Regions from separate parts of the Paenibacillus lutimineralis genome, predicted to be linked through region 1. Evidence: riboswitches for the same ligand, from Rfam matches in the RefSeq annotation. Region 1 holds a riboswitch; each other region holds the start of a gene.
What was found. A riboswitch is a leader RNA that binds a small molecule or an ion and turns the genes downstream of it on or off. The one in region 1 is predicted to bind cobalamin.

Region 1 (10,368 bases):
CATCCGCAGAATCCATCCAGCCATCCAGATGTAATCCGCCAGTCAGCCAGACCCAAGCGATTAGCAGAATAACCGAGACCGGCAGTACAGGCAGCCCCAGGCTGGCCACCACCGCAATGATCCAAATAACAATGCCAATCGCTGCACCGACGAGCGGATAATATTTGGCGCTCCTCTTCAGCAACTCCGGCGTAAAATCAAGCTCGGCCCGCACCGGAAACCGCGATAGAAATTGAAAAGCGGCCAAAATTGGCCGTCCTTTTTGTCTCATAATCGATACTCCCTGCTCTTAAGTTCAATTGGAATTCCCGCAGTGACGAGAAACACTTGCTGTGAAATCTCAGCCATTTTGCGATTCATGATTCCAGCTAAATCCCGGTAGACTCGACCCAGACGGTATTCAGGCACGATGCCATCCCCGACCTCATTCGTCACCAGTACCAAATTACCGGAATAGGCTGAGACGACAGCAGCTAATCGTTCGATCTCATCCAATACTTGCGGCTCCGCCTCCGGCCCATCGCCGGACGCGAGCAAAACATTAGAGAGCCATAATGTGAGACAATCCACCAGTACAACAGGTTCGTCTGCCACAGGCTCCTCGATAGAGGAAGATATACGATTGTTCGACTGAGCCAGCTCGCTTAACAGCGCGGCAAGCCGCAGCGGCTCTTCCTTCGTCTCCCAAGGGAAACCGCTGTCCACGCGGACACTCTGGTGCAGCCTGATCCGCTCACGCATCTCATCGTCGAATGCTTGCGCCGTAGCAATATAAATCCCTCGCCCCGTATGCTTCATACACCATTTCTCGGCAAAAGAGCTCTTACCGCTCCGCGCCCCACCGGTCACCGTAATGATCATACGGTTGCCTCCGGACCAGCCCCTTCTCCTGTAGAGACTCCGGCACTCTCAAAGGTCGCCATTTCCGACATTACGCGGCAGATCGCATCGATCAGATGCAGCGCCAGTACGCCGCCAGTGCCTTCACCTAGCCGCATGTCCAGATGCAGCATCGGGGCAAGTCCTAGCTCACCGAGCAGCTGCTCATGCCCCTGTTCATGCGAGGCATGCGAGGCGATCATATAATGCGCAGTTTCTGGTGCAAGGCGTTGCGCGATTAATGCTGCTGCACTAGAGATAAACCCGTCAATTACGACCGGACAATGGTGAGCAGCAGCAGCCAGGATCACCCCAGTCAAGCCGGCAATTTCAAGTCCGCCGACCTTGGATAATACATCCAGCGGATCGTTCACATTCGGCTGGTTAACATCAATTGCCTTCTGCACGATAGCAATCTTATGCTGAAGGCGTTCGTCATTGAGACCCGTTCCTCGACCAACGCATTCCTGCGGTGATTTTCCGGTCAACACGCTCATAACTGCCGCACTGGCCGTAGTATTACCGATCCCCATTTCGCCAGTCACGAACAGTCTTGATCCATTTGCTACTGCACCCTTCACCGTATCGATTCCCGCCAGCACGGCCGCTTCCGCTTCCTCACGGCTCATCGCCGGACCTTTGGCCATGTTCGCTGTTCCATAGCGGATCTTCTTCATGACGAGCTCCGGGTGCGACAACTCGGCATTTACTCCGATGTCCACGCACATCACTTCGGCTCCGGCTTGACGAGCCAGTACATTCACTGCTGCACCGCCGGCCAGGAAGTTATGTACCATCTGCGGCGTTACCTCCGCTGGAAAAGCACTGATGCCTTCCTCGCACACACCATGATCAGCAGCCATGACAATGACAGAACGCTTAGATAAATCGGGATGTACATTCCCTGTTATTCCTGCTAGCTTCACGGCCAGATTCTCCAGCTTCCCGAGACTCCCCGGCGGCTTGGTTAACTGATCGAGATGCTCAGCCGCTGCTGCTGAAGCAGCCTCGTCCGGAGCTGAGATTTTATCGATAATTTGTGCGATTAAATGATTCATGTGTATATCCCCTTCCTGGTGCGTGATGTGCGACTATATCATAACTAACTATATCACTAGTGTTGCAAGATCATGCTGCAAAATATGAACTAGCGAAACGTAGTTCCGCTAGTATAGAATAACCTATCATTCAAGCCCCATGTTTACCGCTAGTTTCCTTGCGCAGTAATAACTGCGGCTCTCCGTGATCCGGGTGCGCAACGATATGCGACTGCACCTGAAAGACCGATTCAATCAATTCGGAATTAATTATTTCCGCTGGTGAACCTTCAGCTACAATTCTGCCCTGATGAAGTACAAGCAAGTGGTCGCAATACAGAGCAGCAAGGTTGAGATCATGCATAACAGATACGACCGTCAAACCCGCTTCACGTTGCCAGCTGGCAACCAGCTCCATGAACTGCGTCTGATGTCGGATATCCAGATAGGTTGTCGGCTCATCAAGCAGGACGATCTCAGGTTGCTGGGCCATCACTTTGCCCAAGGCGACCCGCTGCCGCTGTCCTCCGCTCAATACATGAAGCGGACGATGCGCTAAATCATTCAACTCGAGCTTATCCATAATACCGTCCATTAGACGCTGAGCGGCTTCACTATCTTCTCTGCCGCGCCAATTCTGGAACGGAAACCGCCCCATTTCAATCACTTCCCGGACAGGGTAAGCTACTGGTGGAAGCCCATCCTGCTGCAGAACCGCCAGCTTGCGCGACAGCTTCTTGCGCCCGTATTCGGCAATCAACCTGCCATCCAGACTGATCTCACCGCGGTTCGGCTTCTCTACTCCGGACAAGAGGCTAATCAGCGTTGATTTCCCACTGCCATTTGGACCGATAATGCCCCAAAACTGTCCGCGTTGAACCCGCCAGTTTATATCCTTGAGTACGGAGAGACTTCCATATGATTTATCTATATGCCGCACTTCAATCAACGCATCTCCACCTCTCTCTCCTTCTTCTTGCGATACAGCAAATAAGCAAAGAAAGGCGCCCCTACGAAGGCAGTGACAATTCCCAACGGTATCTCAATCGGTGCCAGCAGCGAGCGCGCTGCCAGATCGCTCCACATCATAAAGATGCCCCCGCCGAGCGCGGAGAGCGGAATAATCAGGCGATAATCGGGACCCGTAATAAGCCGAATAATATGAGGTACCACCAAGCCAACAAAGCCAATCACCCCGGATACCGAGACGGCCGCTGCCGTGAGCAGCGTGGCCACGAATAACACTGATAATTTGGTGAATTCCACATTGAGTCCCGTATGGGTTGCTTGCCGCTCTCCAAGCGCCAGCAAATTCAGCGTCCTGGCCCGGCTCCAGAGGTAAATAATCCCCAGCGCCAAATATGGCAACAGGATGGCCGTATACGACCATCCTCGCAAGCTTAAGGACCCCATCGTCCAATATAAAATTTCATTCACCGTCTTCTTCGACATTGCTGTCAGAAAAGATACAACCGCCCCCAGGAAGGATTGCATCACGACACCCGATAGAATTAAATTTTCGATCGGTATTTTCCCGTTCTCCCGTGCCAGCCACATTACGATCCACAACGTTAATGAACCCGTTAAAAATGCGATAGCCGGCAGTGTGAACACTCCAATCACGGAGTACTGCCAGCCAAGGAAGATCAGTACCGCGGCCCCTAGCGCTGAACCCGATGACACGCCAAGGGTGAATGGATCAGAGAGCGGGTTGCGCAGTACTCCCTGGAAAGCAGAGCCCGCTACCGCGAGCGAAGCACCGACCAGCAGGCCAAGCATCACTCGCGGAAGGCGAACCTTCATAACAATCTGTTCAGAAGCCATGCTCCAATCTGGAGTGATATGATCGCCAATCCATGGAATATGATGCGCGAGAATGGCGATAATCTCTCCAGCAGGCAAATATACTGAGCCAACCCCGATACAGATCAAGATGGTGATTGCGAGCAAAGCAAGACCTATGATTCCGTATCCGGCCAGCTTCTTCCTCATGGCTGCATCAATTCCGGATAGATTGCTTTGGCTACTTCAATCAGTCCTTGGGTTACGCGCGGTCCTGGACGGCTGAGCAAATTGTCATCCAGTCCAATGACCTGATCATTCTTCACCGCCGTAATTTGATCCCAACCGCTGCGTTCTTTTATAATCTCGGCCAAGGTCTTGTTATTATCAATGACGCTCTTGGCATATAGGATAACATCAGGATTTGCCTTAATAATATTCTCTTCGTTAATTTGACTCCAACCTTCTATATCGGAAGCTACGTTAGTGCCTCCGGCAAGTGTGATCATCTCGTCCATGAACTCACCTTTACCAACCGTCCAGCCTGGCGAAAACTCGATATATACCTTTTTCTTATCTTCCTCTTTAACCGTTTTGACGGCTTCAGTTACTTGATTCAGCTCATCCTGCATCTGCTTCACAACTTGCTCCGCCTCAGCCTGGTGATCCGTAATTTGTCCAATCATCTTAATATGGTCCATCACATCAGTAACTGTCTTCGGATTGGATTTAAATACTTTAATCCCGAGATCAGTCAAGCTCTTGATCGTCTCTTCCTTGATCATCGTCCCTGTTACAACGACAAGATCCGGCTCAGCCGCTACAACGGATTCTACATTAACTTGGAAGCCGCCCATCTTCGGCTTGGACAGCGCTGCTTCCGGATAATCATCATTATCCGAGACGCCGACAATCTGCTCGTCCAGCCCGATCGCGAACAAACCTTCCGTCTCCGATGGTGACAAGGAGACAATCTTCTGCGGAGCCGCATCAAATGTGACCTCTGTGCCGAAATCATCCTTAACAGTAAGCGGGTAAGCTGTATGCTGTGCTTCCCCTGCATTTCCGCTATTGCTGCTCTGCTCAGCAGCCTGATTCGTACTATTATTTGCCGCCCCGTTCGTGGCATTATTCGTTGAATTATTGGCGCCACACCCTGCAACGACCATAATTACGAGCGTCAGCAGCGCAGCCGCCCATATTTTTCTCCAGTTCTTCAAGTTTTCCCTCTCCTTTTGAATAAGTTCTTGTACGCCATTGCTTGTGCTAGCAGCCTCGATCAGGTTTTCTTATCAAAGCCGACTTTTTGAACTACTACTTAAAACAAAGAAAACCCGATCCGATGGGATGGGTTACGTCTACAAAGTATTATGCCTGATCCAAACAGAGCATGAAGTCTCCATTTACAGATTGCAATCTTAGCTTAGCAGAACGTCATCCTTTCCTCGAAGGACCGTCTCATATACTCGCGGCAGGTCTCCTGACTTACAGGTTATGACTTGAAGCCCACCTTCCCATCAACCTGACAGTTGACAGTGGCAAATTGGACTTCGTCCCTGTTTACAGTGGCGGGACCGCGCCGGACTCACACCGGCTTCCCTTTTCACCCGAGTGTATGGCGTCATACGCCGCCAACTCAGGACCAGCAAGTATTTATTTAATTCATTAGCTTAAAGCAAGGCTATCTTCTCTATTGGATTATAGGTGAAAAGAAGATTGAACACAATATCCAAAACCGTTCATGCACCGTTATCTACTGCTGCAATACTGTAATAAGATAGTCTTATCCCGTTCACTCGCTCCTGCATAGCCACACATTGCGAATAAAGGAACCCTTAAGAATTTTTCCTTGGTCCATGATCATAAGGCCCACCTCGCGAATCTCCTCCTCAAGTGGCTCTGAAGAGACGATAACCGACTGGATGCTAATCCGCTTTAGACTAGTGAGCATTCTAATCCGTTCATCTCGCGGAAGTACCGAACACAGATTATAAGGCATATCAAGAACAGCGGCATCATAATGCTCATCTATCTCGTTCATATCACCGATCTCTACCAAGCCTTTCGAATCATAGCCAAAATGGTGCAAATTCACACGCGCTCCCTTAATCGCTAGCGGATTAATATCCCGGCCGACAATATCCATCCCTATCGACAACGCCTCGATCAGCACATTCCCCATGCCGCAGCAGGGATCGATCAACCGCAGTCCATTCGGTTGAGGCGCCGCGATATTAACTAATGCGCGAGCAACTGGGGTGCTCAGTCCGGTCGAGTAATTTTGCGGCTTATGCTTATGCTCAAGCCAGACCGACCGTGCCGGATAGCAGCTTCCCAGTGTCCAGCGCCCGTTATGAGAGAGCAAGCCATAGATCAGATCCGGCGTACGCATCTCCGCCTTGCCGCGAATAATACTCCCGACTTGGCGCTCCATCTGCCGCTGCTGCTCGTAGCTGCGTGGATCACCATTTTTGATATATTTTACTTTAAATGTTCTATTATTAAGCTCCAGCTCGGCAGCCCGCCGCAGCAGTTCCTCCCAAGAAACTTCGCTGATCAATACATCCATCCTCAGCGATAGATAAGGACTACGATTCGGATCGATCAGAATGGGCGTATCCACGAATGGGTACGGTCCAACAGGATCAACGGCGTATCCGAATAGCGCCTGCAGCTCCATCCTGCACAGATCACGCTCCGTCTCATGACAGGCAAAGGGATAAATATAGCGGCTGGAACTCTCCGTTTGCTGCATCAAATCTCTCATTCCTCTTTTGGCAAATTGAATTCTTCAGAGCACCATCATACCCCTTTTCCCCGAAAAAAGAAAAGAAGAGTCGGTCCCCGTTAAGATCAGGACAACTTTAGTTTCATAATCTCCCCCGGCGAAACTTTGCTGTCCCAGAAGTCAGCATCTGGATTCATCAGCATGTTCAGCGTGGATATCACACCACCATGGGTCACAACAAGCAGGATGGAAGGATTAGCGTTCCCGCTAACCGCAAGCTCCTTCGATTTCTGCACCAGTTCCCTTTGAAAGTCGGCGACCCTGTTCTGGAACAGCTCCCATGATTCCCCTTCCGGTGGTGTATACAGCTTGGGATTGTCAATCCAGGCACGATAGAGTGGGTTATGCTCTAGCATTTCATAGGTTTTGCCTTCCCAAGCACCAAAGTTCATCTCCTTAAGTCTTGGATCATAGACAGCTTGTGCAGTCAAATCAGGACGGATCAATTGCAAGGTCTGGCGACAGCGCTTCAGGTCACTGCAATATACACCGGCAAAGGATTGACCAGCCAGCTTACTCCGCAGCGGAGTAAGACCGGAAGCCTCCCCAGGCAACAACTCCTCATCGCTATGGCCTTGATATTTACGCTGCAGATTCCACCCTGTCAATCCATGCCGGATTAACCACCACTCCACTCCCTCATAGCTTTCATTCATTATGTCGAGTCCTCCTTGTTACGCCCGTGATGGATCAACAGCCAGTGAAGTGGTTAGGAAATCCGCTAAATAATTGAGCATTTCCTCGGAATCGACCTTGCTCTCCGTCTTGTATATTTCGCTGCGTGCGGCAATTCTCTGCGTCGTTCCCATCATAATATGCGACAGGATCTGTGCCATCATCGCTGGATGAGTCTCCGCACGAATCGATCCGTCACCCTTTCCTTCTTCAATGATTTGTTCTATCAAATCGATTCCCTGCTTCGTGAAGCTCTGATACCGATCCTCCAGCTCCGGCGTTGGATAGGAGGACTGATAGAATTGATCGAACATCGCGGCAAAGCGAAAATAATCTGGTCGGGTCTGGTACATGCGGACGAAGGTAGCAAAATAATCATGCAGCTTCTCCAGCCCATCTTTGCCTTTGAGCTTCTCACCCAGCAAATCGCTCATTTCATTCAAAATTCGGATCTGAATATCAAATACAATCTCATGAATCGAGCTGTAATATTTATACAAGGTTACCCGGCTAATCTCCGCCTTCTTGACGATATCGACAATGGTGATGGAGATCAGCCCTTTTTCTAATACAAGTTCATAGGCAGCCTCCATAATTTGCTCCCGCCGCGACTGACGCATTAAATCCAATTCCTGCTCCCATTTCGTACTCAAACGAATTCACTCCTATCTATCCGTTACGCATTTTATATTCAATGTTCATAGTGTTTCCATTACGTAAATAGCCTTTATGCTGCTTAGCTTACTCTATCCGGTAACTGAAATCAACAGCTATGGCGGCGGATCTATTTCCCCTGCTATCTTGCTACGACAACAAAACCAAAGGATGGGGTTGACACGGTGTTAACACCATAATATGATTACAACATAGGGATTACATCGTGTAAATACACTTTATTCAATGTATCCCTGTATTCAATACATTTTTTTATTTTTAACACGTTTCACACTTATGAACTTATCACATCAATATTTCCCTATGAATGACTATGGACAATGGAGGAGAATTTCATGAAAAAGGTAACAGCCGTACTTATCGGAGCTGGAAATCGCGGTGCCCTGGCCTACGCCACTTACGCATTGGAGCATCCAGAAGAGCTTCAATTCGTCGCGATCGCGGAACCGGACCAAGGGCGAAGAGAAGCCTTCCAGAAGGCCCATAACCTCCCAGACTCCGCCTGTTATACCTCGTGGGAGGAGATGCTGCAAGAGCCGAAGCTGGCCGATGCTGCCCTGATCTGTACGCAGGATCAATACCATTTCGACCCGGCGATCAAAGCCTTTGAAACCGGATATCATATCCTTCTTGAGAAGCCGATGTCGACGGACCCTGTCGAAGTCGTAAAGTTAGGGCAGCATGCCGTTAAATACGAACGCATATTCAACATCTGTCATGTGCTCCGCTATACGGAGTTTTTCGGGACGCTCAAAAAAATGGTCGAGGACAAAAAAATCGGCGAGCTCGTCTCCATCCAGCATAATGAGAATGTGGCCTATTGGCATCAGGCCCATAGCTATGTCCGCGGCAATTGGAGAAATTCCCGTGAGTCGAGTCCAATGATCCTGGCTAAATCATGTCATGACATGGATATTTTGCTGTGGCTGGCCGGAAGCGATTGCAGAAGCATTTCTTCCTTCGGCTCCCTGTCCCATTTCAAGGCCGAGAATGCGCCGCCTCAAGCTGCTGACCGCTGTACAGACAACTGTCCTCATGCTGAGGAATGCCCGTTCTTTGCCCCAAGATTTTATCTTGCTAACGAAGGCTGGCGTTATGCGCTAACCAATGATGTAAGCGAGGAGGGGACTATGAAGGCGCTCCGGGAAGGGCCATATGGCCGCTGCGTTTATAAGTGCGACAATGATGTTGTCGACCATCAAGTGGTCAATATTGAATTCGAGAACAACGTTACAGCAGCCTTTACAATGTGCGCGTTCACGAATGAATACGCCAGAACGATTAAGCTCATGGGTACTCGCGGCGAGGTAAAGGGCATTATGTCCTTCAATAAATGTGAGATTGAAATCACCGATTTCCTCACTGGGAAAAAAGAACTCATCTCTATGGAATCAGGCGTCGACGATCATGGTGGCGGCGACAGCGCGCTGATTGGCAACTTCGCCAATCTGGTACGCGAGGAGCGTATCCATGAAGGTCTGTCCTCAGCCAGCGTCTCTGTACAGAGCCATCTGATGTCCTTCGCGGCGGAAAAATCCCGGCTAGAGAACCAGGTCGTTGTCTTTAAAGATTTCGCGGAAGAGATCAAGTCCAGAATCTAGTATTTAAAAAATAGTATAAGGAAGGACAGCGTAGAACCCCGCTGTCCTTCCTTTTGCCTTGCTGAAAAAATCAACGATTGTAATCAAGATTCATCATTCGATAAATCATCGCTGCCGCCTCCGCCCGTGTCGCTTGAGTGGCTGGTGCAAACCGCCCCTGCGCGCGCCCATGTACGAGACCAACCTCAGAGGCTGCCTTGACCGCATCAAGAGCCCACTGGGCAACAGCTTGCTCGTCAAAATATGAGACTGTTGTTCCGGTCACCGGAAGCTCCTGATGCCGTAAATAATACGCTCGCATCAGCATGACCACCATTTCCTGACGTGTAATGTCCCGGTCAGGAGCAAATTCAGAGGCGCTTACCCCTAATACAAGGCCCTCCTGGACAGCGACCTGGACGTAAGCCCCATACCATGCATCAGGATCAACATCCTTGAACCCGGCAGCTTTACCTTCAGGCAGCTCCAGAGCTCTTGCCAGAAGAGCGGTAAATTCGGCACGGGTAATTGAACGGCCTGGCTCAAAGCGGCCCTCCTGCACTCCTTGAAGGATCCCCCTGGATTCCAGATAGGCGATCGCCTCGTATGCCCAATGGTTCTCTAGTACATCTGTGAAGGAAGCAGCTGCGACAAAAGCGCCATAACTTCCAGACCGGAAAATATCAGCGGACATTCCGTTCTCGCTGTAACGGAAATCGGACAACCTGGTCAGCTTCCCATCCTGAATCGTATATATAAATGCCGATTTCTTCGCTTCCACTTGAAGCGCAAAGTGCAATTTAACCGCTTCTTTCCAAGCAGTCAAATCCTTGACTACGCCGTCCGCCTCGACAGAGACTCCCAACTGCAGCAAGTTCCCTGCTGAATGTGCAGGCACATTTCTGGCATCGATCGCCTCAAAAAACTGTTCCCGGGATAATGAGGTCAGCTT
Region 2 (10,368 bases), 2.5 Mb from region 1:
CAGGGGTTGCGAACAGAGTAATATTTAGATTGTGGCGCTTACTCTGCTCGTCGCAATATTTACGCATATAAGAGATCAGGTCATAAGCCTTGCGATATACTTCCTCATCTTCGCCATGGTGCTTGCCGTACAGTGCTTTCATGCATTCCGCCAGCCCGATGAATCCGATAGACAGGCTGCCGTGCTTGAGCAGGTCCCCAACCTGATCGTCAGGGGAGAGATGTTCGCCACCTTCCCAGACGCCTTCGCGCATCATGAAGTCGGAAGCTTTGGCCTTCTGGCGGGACTGAATCTCGAAGCGATGCAGTAAGCCGTCAGTCGCGATGTCCATATAATGCTTCAGCTCGCGGTAGAAGCCGCGCTCATCGGCTTCTCTACGCCGTCCTAGCGCGATACCATGCTCCAGTCCGAGCTTGACGAGGTTAATCGTGTTAAAGGACAGATTCCCTTTACCGGACAGATGGTTGCGTCCGAAGCGATCGCTTAATACGCGAGTACGACATCCCATGGTTGCGAATTCTGTATCCGGATTGGCCGGATCATAGTATTGCAGGTTCAGAGGCGCATCCAGGTTAGCGAAGTTTGGATACAGTCGTTTGGCTGAGCACTCCGCAGCCATCAGGAATAGATGGTAGTTCGGATCTTCCTTCTCTTGGTTGACACCTTGCTTACATTTGAAGATTTGGATCGGGAAGACCGGTGTCTCACCGCTGCCCAGACCGCGCATCGTCGCCTTCAGTAGGGATTGGATGACCAATTGTCCCTCTGGAGATGTGCAAGTGCCATAGTTGATGCTGGTGAACGGGATTTGCCCGCCGGCCCGGCTCGACATCGTATTCAAGTTATGAATCAGGCTCTCAGCAGCCTGTAAAGTTTCTGATTCGGTCTCTTTGGAGGCATATTTGAAAGTTCTTGGATATTGCTCCTGAAGGTCGCTACGACCCATGGAGATCTCACCCAAGTCCGCCGCTTCGTCTCCTTCTTCGAAGTAATCAAGCCCTTTGCGGAAGTACTTCACGAACGATTTACTTACATAAGGGGCCAGATCGTAATCCAGCTTATTGGCTGAGACGCCGCCGTATTGGGCATTTTGCTGGGATTGGAAAATGATCGCCACCAGCGCCATAGCTGTCATGATCGAATTAGGTGGACGGACGCTGCCATTGCCGGTGTTGAAGCCCCCGGCGAGCAGTTTATCAAATGGGATGAAGATGCAGTTCGTCGTGCCGATGGCATATTGATCCAGGTCATGTACATAGACGATATTGTCCTGAATAGCTTGTACCAGATGGTTAGGCATCACAAAGTGATTCGCATACCATTTGGCATACTCACTGCCAAATTTGCTCATTTTGCCGGAGAAGCTCTCGCCGTTCAGGTTTGCATTCTCGCGCAGTGCATCAAGGTTGGAGCTGGCAACGATTTCTTCCCCTAAATGAATCACCTCATCCAGCATTTGCTCCTGATCCGTATAAATTCGATTTAATAAAGCCATAACTAAGTGCTCCCCTCTAATTACTAGACATTATAGACATATAAAAAGCATTTCCAACCTGCCTCAAGGTCGAAAATGCCCGATTGCGCTCAATCAAACACAGTACTCCTGTGTTCCGATAGTGTATAGCTGAAATAGTATGTAGCAGCTGCAAACGGACACCTGCCTGATTCCTCGCAGGTCATTAGCGGTGTCATTGAAACAGGCAGGTCTCCTGGCTTCCGGGTCATTCAGCGGCGCCTTCCCGCAGGCTTATTTACCCGCAGTGGCATGATGCCGACGAATCGCTTATAGAGGTTGTTCAAAAAGTTCGCTTTTGATCTCGAAGTAAATCCTGAAAACCGACCTTTTTGAACACTCACTTATAGAGGTTGTTAAGCCTCTCAAGCTTCCGGTCACAGTGGCGGGACCGCAGCGGATTTGCACCGCGCTTCCCTTTTAAGATCCGGTAGTGTAAAATGCTCCGAACCACCTGTTCATACTATATTTGGTTGTCTGGAATTGATCATAGCCCAATATATTGTGTTTGTAAACAGGTCATATGGGGGATTTAAGAGTGAAAATTAACTGAAAAACAGTAGAAAGCAGACGTGATGCGGCGAGTCAGGGCCGAAAAAAAAATGTGAACTTTTATGGACCACACAGATGCTTAAATTGGATAGCAATTGGAGAGTAGGGGGAGATTCGGCTGGCAACTAGTAAACCGTCTCTAACGAAACGTGATAACGTTATTAGGATGAAAAGGGGCTAGTAAAGATTGTAACGAAACGGGGTATCGCTATTTAACCAAAATAGAGGATCTCAGCATGAACTTAGCTCAAATAACGATATGTAGTTTCGTTAGATTTAATTTGCTCTTGTGTTCGCGGCAATAGCGTTCTGTAGTTTCGTTAGAAATATCTGAGCAGATCAAGTGATTCTGAGTTTGAATTCCACCTTATGTTATGGTTAGAATAGAATTAATATGGAATGGAAAGGAAGTCTTGAAGATGGCAATTGTAGAAGTGACGGTCATTCCGGTAGGAACGGGGAGCACAAGTCTTAGCTCTTATGTAGCCGAGTTGCAGCGAGTGTTGGAGAAGCAGGCAGGTATTACATATACGCTGACATCCATGAGCACGATTATAGAGGGCCAGCTTGACGATATATTCACGGCAATTCGGGCCATTCATGAAGCGCCATTCCAATCTGGGGCTATGCGGGTATCGACCTCGATCAAGATCGATGATCGCCGCGATAAAGAGAGCTCCTCCGAGCAGAAGCTGCGTTCCGTTCGTGAGAAGCTTTAGAGTAATGACTATACTTTTTGCTTGCATTTTTCTGAAAAAGCGTTATAATATTTTTTGTTTCTATTTATAAGTGATTATGCTGATGTAGCTCAGTAGGTAGAGCAACGCACTCGTAATGCGTAGGTCGGTGGTTCGAATCCTCTCATCAGCATCCTTATTTATTTAAGCGTGGCGCGGCTTCCGAGCTTTTCGGGGGCCGTGCTTTTTTGCAAAAAGAGCAGTTCATCTACCATTCATCTACCCTTTATTTGAGTAAAGTGATGTTTTTGCTATTGCGGGCTTATTGAAACTCGTTGCTATTATACATAAGATAATTGAAAGAAGAAGTATTTTTCTAGGAGGTTAGAAATGAAGAAATTTATGGCTGGTGTTGTCGTTGGAGTACTCCTCTTCGGGCTTGCATTTGTTCTCTCCAGCTCCATCAGGTCTCGAATGAATGTGCAAAAGGGGATTTATAGCATCAAAAAAATTGACGGCTCCTTGGTATCGGAGGGCGCTGTGATAGGTGGGATTGTCTATGCACCAGTTAGAGCGATGGCTGCTGCAGTCGGAGCTCCGTTAACTGTGGAGGGTAAGACGATCTTCGTAGGTGAACCGGCCATCTCGCAGAGCCAAACGGAAGCCAAAGTGTTAAGCAAGGAGGTGCTTGAATGGACTAATCGGATTAATCATTTACGTGGTGTAATCAATAAATGCGAAGTTAACATAGAGGTGAAAAAGGGAGAAATGACTACCTTAGTTGCGAAAATTAAGGAGGAGAAGGCGTCGAAACAAAAATCGCCTGATCGTCTCAAGATGCTCGAAGCAGATATCAAGGAGAGCAATAATTACATAATGGAGCTTCAGAAGGATATCACCACAGCAGAGGGGGAAATATTGAAGCTGCAAAAGAAAATAGACGCAAGTCAGTAGGTTATTAAATAAGCAAGCCAACCACTGCTCTTTGAAGCGGCATGTGTACGTGGAGTCGTGTATTAGCACGGCTCCTTACTATTTCTATCATAAGAATATGCCATATCACGAAGTAACATAAACGGATTGACTAACGTTAGAGATATATAAATAAGAATAACGCTTTGCCTGGGAGGTCTTATGATCAAGTGTCTAAAACTGAACGGTGTGAGCGCTTTATATGGACTTCATTTTTCACTGCAAATTGAACTGATGTTGGAGCCTTATCGGCTTGCGAGAGTAACAGGCATCGAATTGGGACAGATGAATACAATTATCGGTTGGGCGATGCTAGTGATCTTAATTGTTGTTTCATTCCTGATGTACTGTCTGACGAATCTCTCATTGGGTAGCGGGGGAGTGAAGTTTTGGACATCAATACTATGGCTGCCGTATGCTGTGGTGTTTATGTATGTGATTACGAGTCTGTTCCTGATTACGGATCGAGGGGAGACCCCGCCACCTGTGATGGGATTGTTAGTCATATTAGCTACGCTGCTCTATCCTCTGTATATCCTATTTCTTAATTTCCTTACTTACATACGCAATGAAACTGATAATTAGAGAAAGTACTTGCGAGGAAATCAGCTTACTGCAGGACAGATGATGATCGTAGCCAAAGCTCTAATGGGCAGCCCCTTCAATTCGTGAAGGGGCTAATTTACTGAGTTTCAATGATCCTCTTGAAGCGGACTCTGGTCTTGGCTCACGATGGAAGGGGAATGAAAGGCAGATAAATATAAAATTCCCGGCAGTATAGAAGTACCGCCGGGATAGTGTATAATCAGATAGTGGCTTGAAGTAAGCTATTTGGTTTAGTTAGCGTACGTGTAGCTATCATTTGTCTTGTTCAATAGCTTTTTAAATCCGGGTGAAGCATACAGCTTCTTGTCTTTGGTAATGAACAGAACCTCAGTGTTGGGAATGCTCTCGGCAAACTTCAGTCCTTTTTCTACGCCCATGAGAACAAGCGCAGTGTCCATCGTGTCAGCATCGGTCGAGCGGTCGGTAATGATCGTAACGCTGCTGATGTTATTATCGACAGGGTAGCCTGTCTTGGGATCAAGGATATGCGGATACATTTTGCCGTCTTCGATGAAATAACGCTCGTATATCCCTGCGGTAACGACAGTCTTATCATTCACAGGAACGGTGCCAATTGGTTTACCGCGCTCCTGATCGGGATCCTGGATGCCGATACTCCAATCTTTGCCGCCAGGCTTCTGCCCCATGGCAAAAATGTTGCCGCCTAGGTCGATAATCGCACTATGGAAGCCTTGATCCGCCAAATAGTCGTAAACGCGGTCAGCGGCATAGCCTTTACCATAGGAACCGAGGTCGATGTCCATACCTTTTTCCGTCAGGTACAGCTCATGCTTGGCTTCATTCAGCTCCAGCTTATGGTAGTCGCACAGCTTCTGCATGGCAGCGATATCTTCGGGAGCAGGGACATGGGCGCCTTCATGGCCGATATTCCACAGGCCGACAAGCCTGCCGATCGTTGGGTCCAGCAATCCTTCCGAACGCTTGGCATAATCGACAGCATAGGCGACAAGATCGTAAGTTTCCTTGGACACTTGGACTGGAGCAATACCAGCATTCGCGTTAACCTTGTATATTTCGCTGTTCTCGTTATTTCTGCTGATCTGATAATCGATCTGTTTCAGCAGTACACCGATTTCATCGAGATTTTTCTTGGTAGCCCGATTATCATAAATCTTGATATTTACTACTGTATCAAAGATAAAATAGGTTTCCTTCATAGGTTCAACGGTTTTATCTTGTGTCTCGCTGCTGGAACCGGGAGCTGAGCTATTTCCCGAATTTCCACAGCCAGCTAGCAGGGAACCGGCGAGAGACATCGTTACCAGTAAAATAGCGGCTTTCTTCATATTCATCGGATTAACCTCTTTTCTGCCTGTCATTTATCGTCCTTGATTGTAGCAGAAATGGAACAGTACTAAAAGTACAAATTTTCACAATTAAAAAATATCTTCAATTTTAAATGATTATTTTGTGAAAAGACAAGGGAAGAGACATTTATCACACTTCTGTGATGAAAGTTACATGTATAATGAGTTCATCTAAGATTTATATTATCAAAAAATAAGGAAACAAGGAGTTGCACATGAAACGCGGAGATCTTCTGCTGATCGGATTAGTTGTAATTATTGCATTGGCCTTTATTATTCCACGATGGTTCGATCGAGATGCAAGTGAAAAAAATCACAACGAACTTCGGACTGCTAAAATTACGGTGGATGGGAAATTATTTAAAGAGGTAACTCTTACTCAAGAAGAGCAGACCATTGAAGTGGAAAATGAACATGGGCTTAATATTCTGAAAGTTCATGATTACGGTATTGAAATGTTTGATGCGGATTGCCCTGATAAAGTATGTCTTTCCTTCGGATTTGTGGATCGGACGGGAGGTACGATTATCTGTCTTCCGCATAAACTGATGGTCGAGATCGAAGGCCCATCAGAGGAGGATGGTATCGATGCAACGGTTAAATGAGCAGTCTAATATCGCGCTTAAAAGAACAGTGATCGTCGCTATCTTCGCTGCGGTGGCTGTCGTGTTAAGCATGGTTGAATCCTTGATTCCCCTCAATATGGGTGTACCTGGCGCTAAGCTGGGACTTGCAAATATTATGGTGTTGACCTGTCTCTATTTCTTACGAGCTCGGGATGCCATGATGATGGTGCTGCTTAAGACTTTGCTGACCGCCTTTATCTTCGGCACGTTCTCAAGCTTCTTATTTAGTATCATGGGGGCTTTGTTCAGCTTTGTGGCGATGTGGTTCCTATTACTGATTGGGCGCGATAAGCTTAGCTTCATCGGTATTAGCATCGTTGGCGGGATCGCCCATAATATCGGGCAGCTAACCGCTGCTTGTATTTATTTCAACACGACGAAAATATTCTACTATTTGCCGATGCTGCTGATTATGGGGGTACTTACAGGGATTGCAGTAGGTATTGCCGTTAGATATCTGGTTCCTTCCTTATCGAAGATGTCCTTGTTCGAAGGATTTCTAGCATAGCAGCTGTGGTCGGTCAGATGCTTGGCGCTGACTGCTATGAGAAGGCTGAAAAGGAGAAGAGAGAAATGGGAGACACAATACTGGCTTATGAATTGCAGCAGGTGTCCTTTGCCTATCATCCACAGCAGCAAATTCTGAATGATATCGATCTGCGAATTGCAGCAGGAAGCTGGGTGACTCTGGTTGGAGCCAATGGCAGCGGGAAGTCGACTCTGGCGAAATTGCTTGGAGGGCTGCTGGCCGCAAACACTGGGAAGATTTATGTGGAAGGCACTGAGCTGAACCAGGATACGATTGTCCACATCAGGCCCAAAATAGGGATGGTATTCCAGAACCCGGATAATCAGTTTATCGGTGCGACGGTGGAGGAGGATATTGCCTTCGGCTTGGAGGGCCGTTGCTTGCCTCGAGAAAAAATGGTGGATCGAGTAAAACGTTATGCCGAGAAGTTAGAGATCGGTCATCTGTTGTCCAAGCACCCCGCGGAACTGTCCGGAGGGCAGAAGCAACGGGTGGCCGTTGCTGCGATATTGGCAATGGAACCGAGTATCGTTATCTTTGATGAAGCCTCTTCGATGCTGGATGAGAAGGCGCGTGGAGAGCTGCAGTCTATCATGAGAGAGATGAGTGCAAGTGGCGAATATACTATTATCTCTATAACACATGACGCGGAAGAGATACTGGCCTCTGATAGAGCGATCGTGCTGAAAGATGGCGGAGTCGCGGCGGATGTAAGACCGATGGAACTGTTCGAAGATGAGGAACTATTAACTTCCTGTCGGCTGGTTGCCCCGTTTCGAGTTCGGCTGCTTCAGGAATTGAACAGACGGGGCATTACGCTGGGGCCAGGCGATGACATCGAGGAGGTGAGCGAGCAGCTATGGCAATTCATTTCGAGCAAGTAAGCTTTGCTTATGATGATCGTAGTCTATGGAGACATGGCGCGCTAGAGGATGTCAGTATCTCGATTGCGCCTGGCAGCTTCGTAGGCATAGCTGGTATTACGGGATCTGGCAAATCTACGCTGCTCCAGCATCTTAATGGAATCTTGAAGCCTACCGTTGGAAGAGTGAAAGTGCTAGATTTCACAATCGAGCCGGGAGATAAGGGACCGCTGCGTGAGCTGCGGAGGCGCGTAGGGCTTGTATTTCAATTCCCCGAACAGCAATTGTTCGAGGACACTGTCGAGAAGGATCTCTGCTTCGGACCGTTGAACTTCGGGGTTCCGCTAGAGGAAGCGAAGGCGCGGGCCAGCCGGGCACTAGCTCTATTAGGATTGGATGATTCGTTCCTGCCCCGAAACCCGTTCCATCTAAGTGGCGGGCAGATGCGCAAGGTGGCAATCGCCTCGATTCTTACGATGGAGCCCGATATTATTGCACTGGATGAGCCGACGGCCACACTTGACCCGCAGAGCAGGGCAGAGCTTGCACAGCTTCTCTCTAAGCTGCAGCGTGAAGAGGGCAAGACAGTCATCGTCGTTACGCATCGAATTGAAGAAATGCTGCCTTACGCGGATACCTGGATCGTTATGAAGGACGGACGAACTATATTCCAGGGATCGCCGTCAGAGCTGGCTCGTGAGGAACATCGTCTATCAGAGGCGGGACTCGCTCTTCCAGAGTGTATTCGCCTCTGGAGCCGGATCGCTACAAGATTCGGTCTGCAGCATGAAAAGCCATGCTTCAGCGCTGAAGCGATCGCCGAGCGATTAGCTGGATTATATGGGGCTCATCCGCCACGGGGAGGAGGGGCTGACGATGCGGGATAAGCTGTTATTCGGACGCTGCATCGATACCGGATCTTCGATCCACCAGCTTGATCCGCGGGCCAAGATTACAGGAATGATTCTCTATCTGATCGCGATTGTCGCTGTTCATTCATGGTGGATGCTGTTGCTTACAGCGGTGTTCTCGCTGGCGTATATGCTGGCAACGCGGATTCCATTGAGGTATTTTGTGAAGGCCGCCAAGCCACTGTGGGTACTTATGGTTTTTATCTTTATCGTCCAGAGCATAACGATTGAAGGGGGAGCGGTCGTCTTGCGAATTGGCGGATGGGTGCTCTATACCGAAGGTCTGAAGAGTGGATTTATCGCTGCTGCGAGGATGGCCCTGTTGGTGTCCTTTACGGCAATTCTTACGTTTACAACGACGCCGGGCTTACTCAATCAGGGACTGGACGGTGTCTTGAAGCCGCTGCAGAAGATCGGCATCAAGACTCAGCGTCTAACACTGATGATGAGCATTTCGCTGCGTTTCATACCGACCATTCTTGATGAGACGCACAAAATACTTAAAGCACAAGCGGCACGCGGTGCAGATATAAAAGAACTACCGTGGAAGGAGAAGGGGAAGCTGCTCTTATCCCTGCTCGTGCCGGTAACGGTCAGCGCCTTCCGACGGGCAGAGGAATTAGTACTATCGATGGAATCAAGAGGTTATATCGTCGGGGCACCCCGATCGGAATATCATCTGCTTACTTGGCGGGCCAAGGATACCTGGTTTGTCCTGAGCTATGTACTTCTGGTTGCGGTTGCGCTGACATATCGATTCATATAAGAGGTTGTTCAATATAAACATATTTGGGCTGGAGGGGAAACATCATGGCACGTTATTTTAATGGAAAAGAAGTTGAACTACTCGCGCCAGTTGGTACATTCGAGATTTTCAAGGAAGTGATTCAAGCAAACTGCGATGCAGTATATTTCGGGGGACCCAGCTTGAACATGCGCCTGATGCGCAAAGGTTATAATTTCACGCGGGAAGAGATCGTAGAGGCTGTCAAGATTGCACATTCATTAGGCAAAAAAGTGTACGTTACGGTGAATAACCTGCTGAATGAAAATGAGCTCGATGAGGCTCGCGATTATTTGCAATTCCTCGATAGTGCAGGTCCAGATGCTCTGATTGTTCAGGATTTTGCTATTCTGGAATTAATCAAGGAGATGGATCTGTCGCTTACGGTCCATTCCTCGGTCATGATGAATGTGCACAATATCGAGATGGTAAAGGCACTGCAAGACATGGGAGTGACACGAGTAGTTGCTTCTAGGGAGATGGATCTGCAGAACACTCGTTATCTACAAGCTGCAACGGGGATCGAGATCGAATATTTCGTTCATGGCGATATGTGTTCGGTGCATGGGGCTAACTGCTATTTCAGTTCAATGGTGTTCGGGATGAGCAGTAACCGCGGTAAATGCATGAAGCCATGCCGCTGGGATTATCGCATCAAGAAGGATGGATACGTCTATCCTGCCGAATACCCTTTGGCTGTGAAGGATATGTATATGTATGAGAACATCCCTGAACTGATTCATGGTGGAATTACCTCCTTCAAAATCGAAGGTCGCATGCGTGATACGGAATTCGTACTGATGCTGGTCAATGCTTACGGTGACGCGATTGATCGCTATATAGCTGATCCGATTGGGTTCGAACGGACACGGGAATCGAAGCTGCTCTTCGAGAATCGCAAACGGGATTTCTCTAAGGCATATGCCTTTGGCAGACCTGGATTATCGAATATTAACAAGCGTTATGAAGGAACAGGCAAGTTCTACAGTACGGGCAAAGTGTTCAGC
Region 3 (10,368 bases), 940 kb from region 1:
AAGCATTTACCGACCAGTCCAGATATTCCTGCCACTCCTCCCGTTTCAGAGGCAATCCTTCTCGAAGTGCAGGCTCATCCACCTGAATCATCTCGATCCCTGCTCTCTCCAGAGCCTCTACTTCTTCACGCAAGGCAAGAGCAATCTGATACGCAACATGCTTCCGAGGGATATCCGTCCGTACAAACGACCAGTTCAATATAGTGATCGGTCCGGTCAACATACCTTTAACTGGCTTCTGTGTCAGCGATTGAGCATATTGTGTCTCTTTTACAGTCATAGGCTGGCCGAATTCCACATCCCCGTAAATAATTGGCGGCTTCACGCAGCGCGTCCCATAGGACTGAACCCATCCACCACGTGTAAAAGCAAAACCAGGCAGCTTCTCGCCGAAAAATTCAACCATGTCCGTCCGTTCGAACTCTCCATGTACGAGTACATCCAAACCGATTTCTTCCTGGATTCGGATCCATTTATCAATTTCAGATTGAATGTATTGATCGTATTGCTCCGTGCTCCATTCGCCTTTGCGCCATTTCTGCCGTGCCGAACGCACTTCCTTCGTCTGCGGGAAGCTGCCGATGGTCGTGGTTGGAAGCAATGGCAGCTGCCATTTCTGTTCCTGCTGCACTCTGCGTGCTGCGAATTCATTCTTCCGCTCCGCAGGCTGCTGCAATGCCTGCTCAACCCTATTGCGTACATTATGACGATTACGGACCGGAGCAGCAGACAATGCCTGAATGGATTGCTCATTCTCCACAAATAAGGCAGGAATGGACGAGCTGCTGAACGATTCCTTTAGACTAGCGACTTCATCCAGTTTCTCTTCCGCAAAGGCCAGTGCCTCCTTCAGAAGCGGTTCTAGCTCCGTCTCTCCTTGCAGGCTGACCGGTACATGCAGTAAGCTGCCCGATGGCTGCACAATAACCTTTTCCGCCTCCGGAGCTAGCTCTACGATCTCATCCAACAGCTGCTTGGCCGCCTTCAGGTCGCTGCGCCAAATGTTGCGTCCATCGATGACTCCTGCTCCGAGCACCTTGCCTGCCGGATAGCCAAATTCTCGCAGTGCCGCAAGATTGCCCTCTAGACCGTGTATAAAATCCAAGCCAATTCCCTGCACCGGCAGAGCAATCACCTGCTGATAACCGGACACTGCGGCGAAGTAGGTTTGCAGCATGATGGAGATTCCCGGTACTTCCTGAACAATTTTCTTATAGATCGAATTAAGTTGCTGGATATCCTCTGCGGTTAGCTCTGTTACGAGAGCTGGCTCATCGATTTGTACCCAGGCTGCACCTTCTGCCGCAAGCTCACGCAGCACCTGAATATAGAGCGGCAGCAGCTTGTCGATCCAAACGCTGAACTCTCCCTCTGCATATCCTTTGGACAGTTTCAGGAACGTATACAAACCAAGTAATACGGGTTTGCCTTCAATTTGCAGAGCTTGCTTCGCTTCTCGGTACGCCTCTAGCGGATAATTTACAGTCAGCTTCGGCTCTCTGTCTCCAAGCTCAGGTACGATATAGTGGTAATTCGTATTGAACCACTTGGTCATCTCGCTAGCCGCAGCCTGTTTATTTCCTCTGGCGATAGCATAATAGGTGTCTAACGGTACTGCCACGCCGTCATACTCGAATCGTGCCGGGACTAATCCGAACATCACCGCCGTATCCAGCACATGATCATAATAGGTAAAATCACCGACTGGAATGACATCGATTCCTTTGCTTTGCTGCGTACGCAAATTGTCCAGGCGGATCGCCGTCAGTCGTTCCCGCAGTTCTGGCTCAGCGATTTGTCCTGCCCAATAAGCCTCAATCGCTTTTTTCCACTCCCGATTCCGTCCAATTCTTGGATACCCTAGATTACCGCTTACGATTTTGCTCAATTCAATCAACCTCCATGAATAATGTTTGATGAGACACACGTTCATAAATCCAGTCCAGTTTAAATAAAAAGAGGCTCCCTTTAAGCAGTGCTAAAGAGAACCTCTGTATGGATATACAATGGCAGTAATCTTTAACACCTCCCTATCTCCCGTAGGTAATGCAGTGTTGTCAGAATAGGCAGGTCTCCTGGCTCCAGATTCAACGTCTTCATGCTGCCTTCCCGATAGACTTGTATCAGTGGCAAGAATCGCAACGGACTCCTCTGTTACAGTGGCGGGACCGCGCCGGTATTGAACCGGACTTCCCTTTTAAGCTCCCAATCCATTAGACTGGAGCACCTATCCCCACAAATATTAAGTTGAGAGGTAGTTCAAAATTGGCCTGTTTGAACTTGTTTTATTCTTAGATATCATCATACATTGCATCGGGATACGATACAACCAGTAGTCTTATCGGAATTTACTATAACTAGTTATAATTGTCCTGAACCGCCTTTTGCAGCATACCAATACAGCGATCGAGATCGGTCTTCACCTGCTTCTTGTAGAGCTTAGCCTTGTCCCGTCCATCTTCCGTAAAATGGTACAGTACAATCTCCTGAAAGTCGACGCTTGGATCATTTCCCTTCAACTGCTTAGTCCGATATAGAACTCCTTCCTGCACCAACTCATGTAAAGCCCGGTAAATCTCGCTCAGCGGAGGCACATACCCGAACAGCTTGAATTCCTCCTTCATTTCCTCCAGCATCTGATAACCATATCCACGCCGCTGCTCCACCTTCGTAATCAGGTATAACTTAATGTAAGCCCGCTGGGCAATCATAAAAGCCATGGGCTGTCACCCCCCTTTTGTTTCCAGTATACTTAATATATGAATTTTTCACAATAGTTGATTTAGTAGCCCTTTTTAAGTAGTGGAAAGGTAGCTAGATCGTCCTGAGAGTAGCAATTAAGGTAAAAGTAATTAAGCAGCATGAATTTGATCTTACTATTATGAATTTTTCATATAATGAAATTATAACACAAGAGTTTGTTGTCATTCCTTATTTCCAGCATTTAGTGCGAGATGACCGGTTGTGAAATAAGAAACTAGGAGTTTGGAAGCTTATACTTCCGTTGGAAAAGGAGTAAAATCAGTATGATTAGAATTTGATACTTATGATGAGTGGAAAGAAAATTACGATATAGTGGTACGAGATATTAAAAATAGGAAGCTCATCTATAGTTCCTATCGCGATTGGAGTGATAAGAGTAATGACGTTTGAACCGGAGAATAAACTCGAGGAAATTTTAATGACGGCAGCAACCGCCCCCTCTGCCCGATATGATTTTTACAAGGAACTGGTGGGTTCCAACATTTACACGATTCAATACGGAAGTGAAATTGATACGAATGAAGGAGTATTAAAAGAAGGTTCCTCGATTCAATTATTAAATATTGAAATCAACCAGAAATTATATATACCGATCTTTACATCATTACGCCGTTTACAAGAGGCCATTGATCAGGAAGTTAATTATTGTTCGATGAATGCCGTGGATTTCTTTCAATTAACTCGTGGCGCTGACGTATTTCTAAATCCAACTTCAAGCTATGGAAAAGAATTTACGGCAGAGGAAATAGAGTCCATTCTAAATGGATCCATTTTCAGCCCTTCCCAGCAATATGAAGTACAGAAAGAGACAGAGGTTATGATCGGACAACCGGCCATTATGCCAAAAGAGCTCCTTGATGTACTAAGCGAACTATTTGCGGATATGAAAGAAGTTAAGCTCGCCTATCATGCACATTTCTTCAACCCACAAATGGATGAGAGACCACACACACTCATCGCTCTTGAAGTGTGTGACAACATGAATGAGATTGTTGCCAAAGCAGGAATGGTGGCAAATTCCGTATACGTTCCTGACCCACCCGTTACATTTATTCAGTTGGATGGGTCATCAGGATTGGAAGATTACTTTAAGTCCAATGTGAAGCCTTTTTACAAAAAAAGAGTTCTTGGGCTATTCTAGCGTTCCTATACGTGTTATATCCAACTCGGCGAATCTACAGACCCGCACTAAATCCACCCTTGCTCCATGGCATAGCGCGTCAATTGTACCCGATTCTCTAAATGCAGCTTGTGCATGATATTCTTCAGATGGTTCTTAACGGTCTGATCGGAAATGTCGAGATCCTTAGCAATCTCCCGATTAGTCATCCCTCGGGCGACCAAATCGAGTATTTCACGTTCACGATTCGTAAGTGGATGGTGGCCGGTCTGATTCGGTTTCTGTAATGAAAACTCCTGTAAAATACGTAAAGCCAGCTCACTTGTCATCGGTGCTTCCTCACTGGCCACTGCGCGAAGATATTCAAGCCAAATACCCGGCTCAAGATTTTTCAGCAAATAGCCCTGCGCTCCCTGTTTCAAAGCCTCAAATAGATAAGCTACATTATCGGAGACGGTAACGAGCACAATTTTCACATAAGGAAATTTCAGCTTGATCTCTCTCGTCGTCGCAAGGCCGTCCTGACCTGGGAGATGGATGTCCAGTAGAATTAGATCTGGCATCCACATTTCCGTCTGTAATACAGCCTCCTCCCCACTCTCAGCAAATCCGATGATTTCAAAGCTCTCATCCTCCGAAAGGATGTCACTAATCGCTTCGCGAGCGTGGGGATGGTCATCAACGACCAATACGCGGGTTCTCATAATTTTCTTGTCCTCCTTGGATCATAATACAGGTCTCTCCAGACATCGATTCTACGGTTAAGCTCCAATGCATCTGTTCGGCTCGCTGCTTAATGATCCGCAGTCCGTACCGCTCCGGCGATAGTTCCCCTACTTTAAATCCATTCCCCCGGTCGATAATGCTCACTTGAAAAGCTCCTTCTTGCTCTCTTCCCTGCACAAAGATGTCCTGAACAGCGGCATGCTTGCTAGCGTTCACGATCGCTTCCCGGATGCAAGCAAGCAGCTCCAGCTTCTCCTTGGCTGACCACCGTTCCTCTGATAGTGTCCAAGCCAGATGCAGACCCAGTTGATACTCATCGGCAATCTGCTGAATTCGTTCCGGGAATGAGAGATGGTTCCCTTCCGCATCAATATCTGGCGGCAGCTTCAGATCGGATATCGCCTGCCTGACATAACGATTAACGTCCTGAATGGTCGTTCTGAGCTCATTTAAATCCGCCACTTCCCCGCTAGAATTCTGTCTTTTCTCCGCTCGATCCACTTTGACAGACAACAGGAACAATGATTGCGCGATGCCATCATGCAGTTCTCTGGCTAACTGCTCCCGCTCTTCCCAGCTCGCCTTAAGAGACCGCTCCTTCTGGAGTTCCTCCTGCATACTCTCCAGCTTGCGGAACCATTTATACTGCAAGGTCACACTAATCATGAACAGCAGCACGGGTGTTAAGTAATTGCCTGTATCCATCGATAAATACGGCATCAGAAATTGATGTCTGACATATTCCCAAATCCCGATCAGTAGCGTCGGGACAATTAAGATCATCCATTTTAACTGTCGATACGACATGCTGCACCTCCAATATCTACTTAATATAAGGTTGGTCCACCTGCCAACAGTATTATAAGCTATTATGCAAGGATGGGCATAAATCCAAGCAAAATAAAACCGCCCCATGCTCGGGCGGCATTTGAGCTAATGATTATAAACTCAACGCAGAATGATGATGTTCCTTCTTCTTCTCTTCTTCATAAAGGCGAATGCTGATCGCTAGACCCATGCAAATCATATTAATCACAAGCGAAGTTCCGCCATAACTGATAAATGGCAGCGTGATTCCGGTAAGTGGCATCAGTCCAATGAACATCCCGACATTCTCAAAGATTTGATAGAGGAGCATGGACACAATGCCTACGATTAGGTAAGGACCGGCTCGTTCCTTGCATTCCAATGATATCAATATCAAGCGATGGATGAGCACAAAATACAACAGCAGCACAACTGAACTACCGACAAAGCCGAATTCTTCAGCAATCACGACGAAAATTGAGTCCGAATATGTAAAAGGAACCCGATCGGACTGCACATTCTCCCCCTGCATATAGCCCTCGCCGCTCATACCGCCGGCAGCGATCGCCATCTTGGCATTTCTCGTATGATAAGCCGCATCATCCGTAGCCACCTCTGGCATCAGCCAAGGATCAATCCGATTGATCCAGTGTTGGCGGCCGATATCGACGAGAAATTGCTGAATCTCATCATGATGTTTCTTATATGCCCCAATCCCCCCGATGACTGCTCCTACCAATAAGACTGCTGCTAGAAAGGCATGGGTGTATTTAATATTCCCAATCCATAGCATACCGCCAAGTATGACAAGATAGCTTAGCGCGTTCCCCAGATCATTCTGCACCATAACTGCGGCGAATGGAATGAATGTAATGAGACACATCGGTAGGACGTCCCGCCAGAATCCCAGCTTAGGCTTTTGCTTGCGAAATAGTATATAACTTAGGAATAGCACTAGAGGCAGCTTGAAAAATTCAGCAGGTTGGAAGCTCATCCTAACCACCGGGATCGTCATCCATCCTGTGGCGTTATGATAGGTGTTCCCGATAAAATTTACGAGTACCAGCAGGCCGAGTCCAAGCAAGTAAATATAAGGAGCCAATTTGAGCAGAATCCGGTAATTGACCAAGGAGATAACAGCTAGAACAAAAAAACCAAAAATATAATATTTCAGCATTTGCATATGGTATCCCTGATACGCCGTGTTCATGGTTGCACTATACAGAACGGCGATGCTAATACCCATAAATAGCATCAGAATAAACAGAATGACGAAGTCAAATCTTTTTAACCTGTCTAGTATAAACATGGCTTCACATCTTCACTTTGGATTTGGACAAGCTGCTTCCACCAAGCTGAAATACAGTAAATTCTTGAATTTATATTATCATAATTCAACCACCGAAGGAATGATCTGGAATTGTATATCAGCAAAAAAACAGGACAGATCCCGAAAGATCTGCCCTGTAAGTAAACGAAGTTTTACCCAAATGCGAATTACAACATCTTATTGATTTCGTCCTTGATCGCTTCGGATTTCGGACCGAATACAACCTGAACTGCGCCTTGACCGAGTCTCATTACACCGGAAGCGCCTAGCTTCTTAAGTGCTGAATCATTCACCTTCTTATCATCCCTAACGACTAGGCGAAGACGAGTGATACATGCATCTACAGACTGAATATTGCTTGGTCCACCGATCTGCTCCAAGATCTGGGCAGCGCGACTGTCGGAGGAGGATACAACCCGATCCCCACTGGAGGCATCGGCCTCTGCGTCTTCTTCGCTATCATCTTCACGTCCAAGCGTCTTCAAGTTGAACTTGACGATGATAATGCGGAACAGGAAGTAGTACAACAGGAAGAATCCAACACCTACCGGCAGCAATATCCATGCGTTCGTCGACAGCTTCATGTTGACGAGATAGTCGATCAAACCAGCCGAGAAGGCGAATCCTAGCTTAACATCTAGCAGGTACATAATCAGTCCTGAAAGCCCAGTCAAAATCGCGTGCACAACATACAGGACTGGTGCAACGAACATAAACGCAAATTCAAGCGGTTCAGTAATACCTGTCAAGAAAGAAGCAACAGCGGAACCGATAACGAGAGAAGCTACCATTTTACGTTTGGATGGCTTAGCTGTATGAATAAACGCCAGCGCCGCACCCGGCATAGCAAACATCATGATTGGGAAGAAGCCGGTCATGAACATCCCTGCTGATTTATCTCCAGCGAAGAAACGCCACAAGTCACCGTGTACAACCTCACCAGCTGCATTCGTGAAATCACCGATTTGGAACCAGGCGATTGAATTCAGAACGTGATGCAAACCAAGCGGGATCAACAGCCGGTTTGCAATACCAAATACCAATGATCCGATGCCTCCAAGTCCTACGACCCAGTTACCAAAAACACTGATTGCATCTTGAATTGGGCTCCAGATCATGCCAGCAAACACTGCGAAAACCATCGTACTTGCTGCCGTGACAATTGGAACGAACCGTTTCCCTGCAAAGAAACCAAGCCAATCTGGCAACTTAATATTATGGTATTTATTGTATAAATAGGCAGCCCATAGACCTGTAAAGATACCGCCCAGAACCCCCATATCCAATTTGACATCATCCGCGATAAAGGAAAACACACCAGGGATTTCTGCCAGTACTTTGGTTAACACCATGTAAGAAATAAGTGCCGACAATGCTGCTACCGCATCTCCGGCAAACCCGATCGCGACACCGATTGCAAAGATCAGAGCCAAATTGCCAAAAATGGCCGATGCACCTGCATTTAAGAAAGTAGCAATATATTGATTGATGAATCCTCCAACTGCCGAACCGAGACGTAAATCCTTCTCATAATCAATCAGAGCCAAACCTTGCAAAATCCCTGCTGCAGGTAGTGTTGCAACCGGAAGCATGAGCGATTTGCCAAGCTTTTGGAGTTTTGCTAGCATTGAACAATCATCCTTTCAAATAGTGATATTAAGACTTCATAACCGCCTTTAAAATAACGTCTTGGCCTGCTGTCACTTGTCCGCTGAGTCCTTCCAAGCTCTCGGTCACTTCATCAGCGTTTGTAACAATAATTGGCGTGATCGTTGGATAACCCGCGCTAGCAATCTTAGCGGTATCGAATTCGATCAGCACTTGACCAGCCTTCACTTTGTCTCCAATGTTGACATGTGAAGTGAAACCCTCACCCTTCAATGAAACGGTGTTAATACCGATGTGGAACAGAAATTGCAGCCCTGAAGCATGCTCCAGCATGACGGCATGGTTCGATTTGATCACATGTACGACGGTGCCTTCGAAAGGTGAGATCAATTTACCCTCTGTTGGCTCAATCGCGATCCCCTTGCCCATATGCCCTGCTGCAAACGCCTCATCTGGAACCTCCGTTAATGGAACGGCCTTGCCTGTTACCGGTGCTAAAATTTCGAATTGCTTGCTCTCAGTTGATTTCTTTCTCCATTTAGAAAACATGAGTTAAACTCCTCCTAATCCTGTATGTTAGATGAACAATGGTTATACCGACCTAAGTGTCCTAATACGATCATATCTTCTATAATCTTACTTTCGCATAAGAACTATTCTTGCCGGGCTCCCTCCCCACGTCATCATCATCTTGATACCGTTTACATAACGGGTGTCGTCCATTCCTTAGACATAGTCTAGACTTAGATTCGTCTGCCTAAAGATTTGCACAAAAAAGAGCCAAGAAAAGAATCCTAAATAAATAGGACTGCTTTTCTTGGCTCATGCCCACAAATTGAATGGTAACACGCCAAATGTAACCGATATGTTGTTATGTGACTATCATAAATCAAGCTTCTGGCAACGTCAATAGGAAAATTGAAAGCGTCTCTATTTCTCTGCAATAGTACCAAGCTATGGATGATTCTACCGCCATCTCGGAATAATAAGCAAAAAACGAAAATGGAGATCGCTGTGAAAAAGATACTATTCATTTATGGCTCGGACTTACGTGGCATTATTACCAATTGGGCTGCCGCCATCATTATATCAGGATTAATCTTCCTCCCTTCTCTATATGCCTGGTTCAATATCGGTGCTTCCTGGGATCCGTATGGTCAAACCTCGGGGATCAAGATCGCGGTTGCAAATGAAGATACTGGAACTTCGATGCGTGGACAATCCATTGCTCTAGGGCAAGAGATCGTCAACTCACTGCATGAGAACCATAATATTGGTTGGGTATTCACCGATAGAGACAAGGCAATCCGGGGCCTAAAATATGGCAAGTACTATGCCGTCATTATCATTCCGGCTAATTTCTCAGCTCGAATTGCAACGGTTCTTACCCCGAACCCCGAGAAAGCGGAAATCCAATACTATGTCAATGAGAAGATTAATGCCGTCGCGCCAAAAATCACAGCCAAAGGAGCTAGCTCGATCGTTAGCGAAGTCAGCCAGAATTTTGTGAAGACAGCCAACGGGACCATTTTTCGTATTTTCAATGAAATCGGGGTGGAATTAAGACAGGAGCTTCCTCTCATTAACAACGCCAGGCATCTCGCCTTTCAAATGGTACAGCTCTTCCCGGAGATTAACGAGGCGGCAAATATCGCTGTAGAGGATTTACAAAAAGGACAGACCATCGTCACTAAAGTACAAAAAGAACTGCCCTTTGTCGCCGAACTAGCCCAAAAAGGCGAAGGCTTTGCCAGCCAAACCTCTGATTTCCTTGCCCGTAGCAAGGACGCTGTACAAGCTGCTGGCCCAGTAGCCAAAGAGACATTAGTACAGCTTAAGCAGTTGGCCGATCTGGCTGGTCAGACGATCAACAATCTGTTATCTGGCCTCGATGTGGCTGAAGATCTGGGACCATTGCAGCTGCCGGAGCATTTGGAGACTGGGCTTACTGTTGCTGCTAAGGGAGCTGATTCACTTGGCAAGCTGCTAAGCCGATTACAGTCCATTGCTCCTA

Region 2: linked by a shared signal. The riboswitch ahead of EI981_RS03225 (anaerobic ribonucleoside triphosphate reductase) and the one ahead of EI981_RS21500 (ABC transporter substrate-binding protein) in region 1 are both predicted to bind cobalamin.
Region 3: linked by a shared signal. The riboswitch ahead of metE (5-methyltetrahydropteroyltriglutamate--homocysteine S-methyltransferase) and the one ahead of EI981_RS21500 (ABC transporter substrate-binding protein) in region 1 are both predicted to bind cobalamin.

What each region holds. Positions count from the first base shown of each region.
Region 1 covers NZ_CP034346.1:4,805,970-4,816,337, forward strand. The annotation lists gene cobS (adenosylcobinamide-GDP ribazoletransferase) at 1-271, opposite strand, end outside; gene cobU (bifunctional adenosylcobinamide kinase/adenosylcobinamide-phosphate guanylyltransferase) at 268-861, opposite strand; gene cobT (nicotinate-nucleotide--dimethylbenzimidazole phosphoribosyltransferase) at 858-1,937, opposite strand; gene EI981_RS21490 (ABC transporter ATP-binding protein) at 2,068-2,856, opposite strand; gene EI981_RS21495 (FecCD family ABC transporter permease) at 2,862-3,908, opposite strand; gene EI981_RS21500 (ABC transporter substrate-binding protein) at 3,905-4,918, opposite strand; cobalamin riboswitch at 5,152-5,361, opposite strand; gene EI981_RS21505 (TRM11 family SAM-dependent methyltransferase) at 5,491-6,465, opposite strand; gene EI981_RS21510 (histidine phosphatase family protein) at 6,552-7,142, opposite strand; gene EI981_RS21515 (TetR/AcrR family transcriptional regulator) at 7,161-7,814, opposite strand; gene EI981_RS21520 (Gfo/Idh/MocA family protein) at 8,172-9,437, shown strand; gene EI981_RS21525 (S-layer homology domain-containing protein) at 9,508-10,368, opposite strand, start outside.
Region 2 covers NZ_CP034346.1:761,281-771,648, forward strand. The annotation lists gene EI981_RS03225 (anaerobic ribonucleoside triphosphate reductase) at 1-1,495, opposite strand, end outside; cobalamin riboswitch at 1,683-1,986, opposite strand; gene EI981_RS03230 (MTH1187 family thiamine-binding protein) at 2,485-2,784, shown strand; tRNA gene EI981_RS03235 (tRNA-Thr) at 2,863-2,935, shown strand; gene EI981_RS03240 (hypothetical protein) at 3,133-3,696, shown strand; gene EI981_RS03245 (hypothetical protein) at 3,877-4,299, shown strand; gene EI981_RS03250 (FAD:protein FMN transferase) at 4,551-5,633, opposite strand; gene EI981_RS03255 (NusG domain II-containing protein) at 5,864-6,253, shown strand; gene EI981_RS03260 (Gx transporter family protein) at 6,237-6,782, shown strand; gene EI981_RS03265 (energy-coupling factor transporter ATPase) at 6,848-7,687, shown strand; gene EI981_RS03270 (energy-coupling factor transporter ATPase) at 7,663-8,553, shown strand; gene EI981_RS03275 (energy-coupling factor transporter transmembrane component T family protein) at 8,543-9,343, shown strand; gene EI981_RS03280 (peptidase U32 family protein) at 9,388-10,368, shown strand, end outside.
Region 3 covers NZ_CP034346.1:3,868,708-3,879,075, forward strand. The annotation lists gene metE (5-methyltetrahydropteroyltriglutamate--homocysteine S-methyltransferase) at 1-1,933, opposite strand, end outside; cobalamin riboswitch at 2,049-2,246, opposite strand; gene EI981_RS17000 (replication termination protein) at 2,358-2,720, opposite strand; gene EI981_RS17005 (enhanced serine sensitivity protein SseB C-terminal domain-containing protein) at 3,143-3,904, shown strand; gene EI981_RS17010 (response regulator) at 3,952-4,587, opposite strand; gene EI981_RS17015 (sensor histidine kinase) at 4,562-5,416, opposite strand; gene EI981_RS17020 (FtsW/RodA/SpoVE family cell cycle protein) at 5,550-6,719, opposite strand; gene EI981_RS17025 (PTS transporter subunit EIIC) at 6,914-8,374, opposite strand; gene EI981_RS17030 (PTS sugar transporter subunit IIA) at 8,403-8,903, opposite strand; gene EI981_RS17035 (YhgE/Pip domain-containing protein) at 9,369-10,368, shown strand, end outside.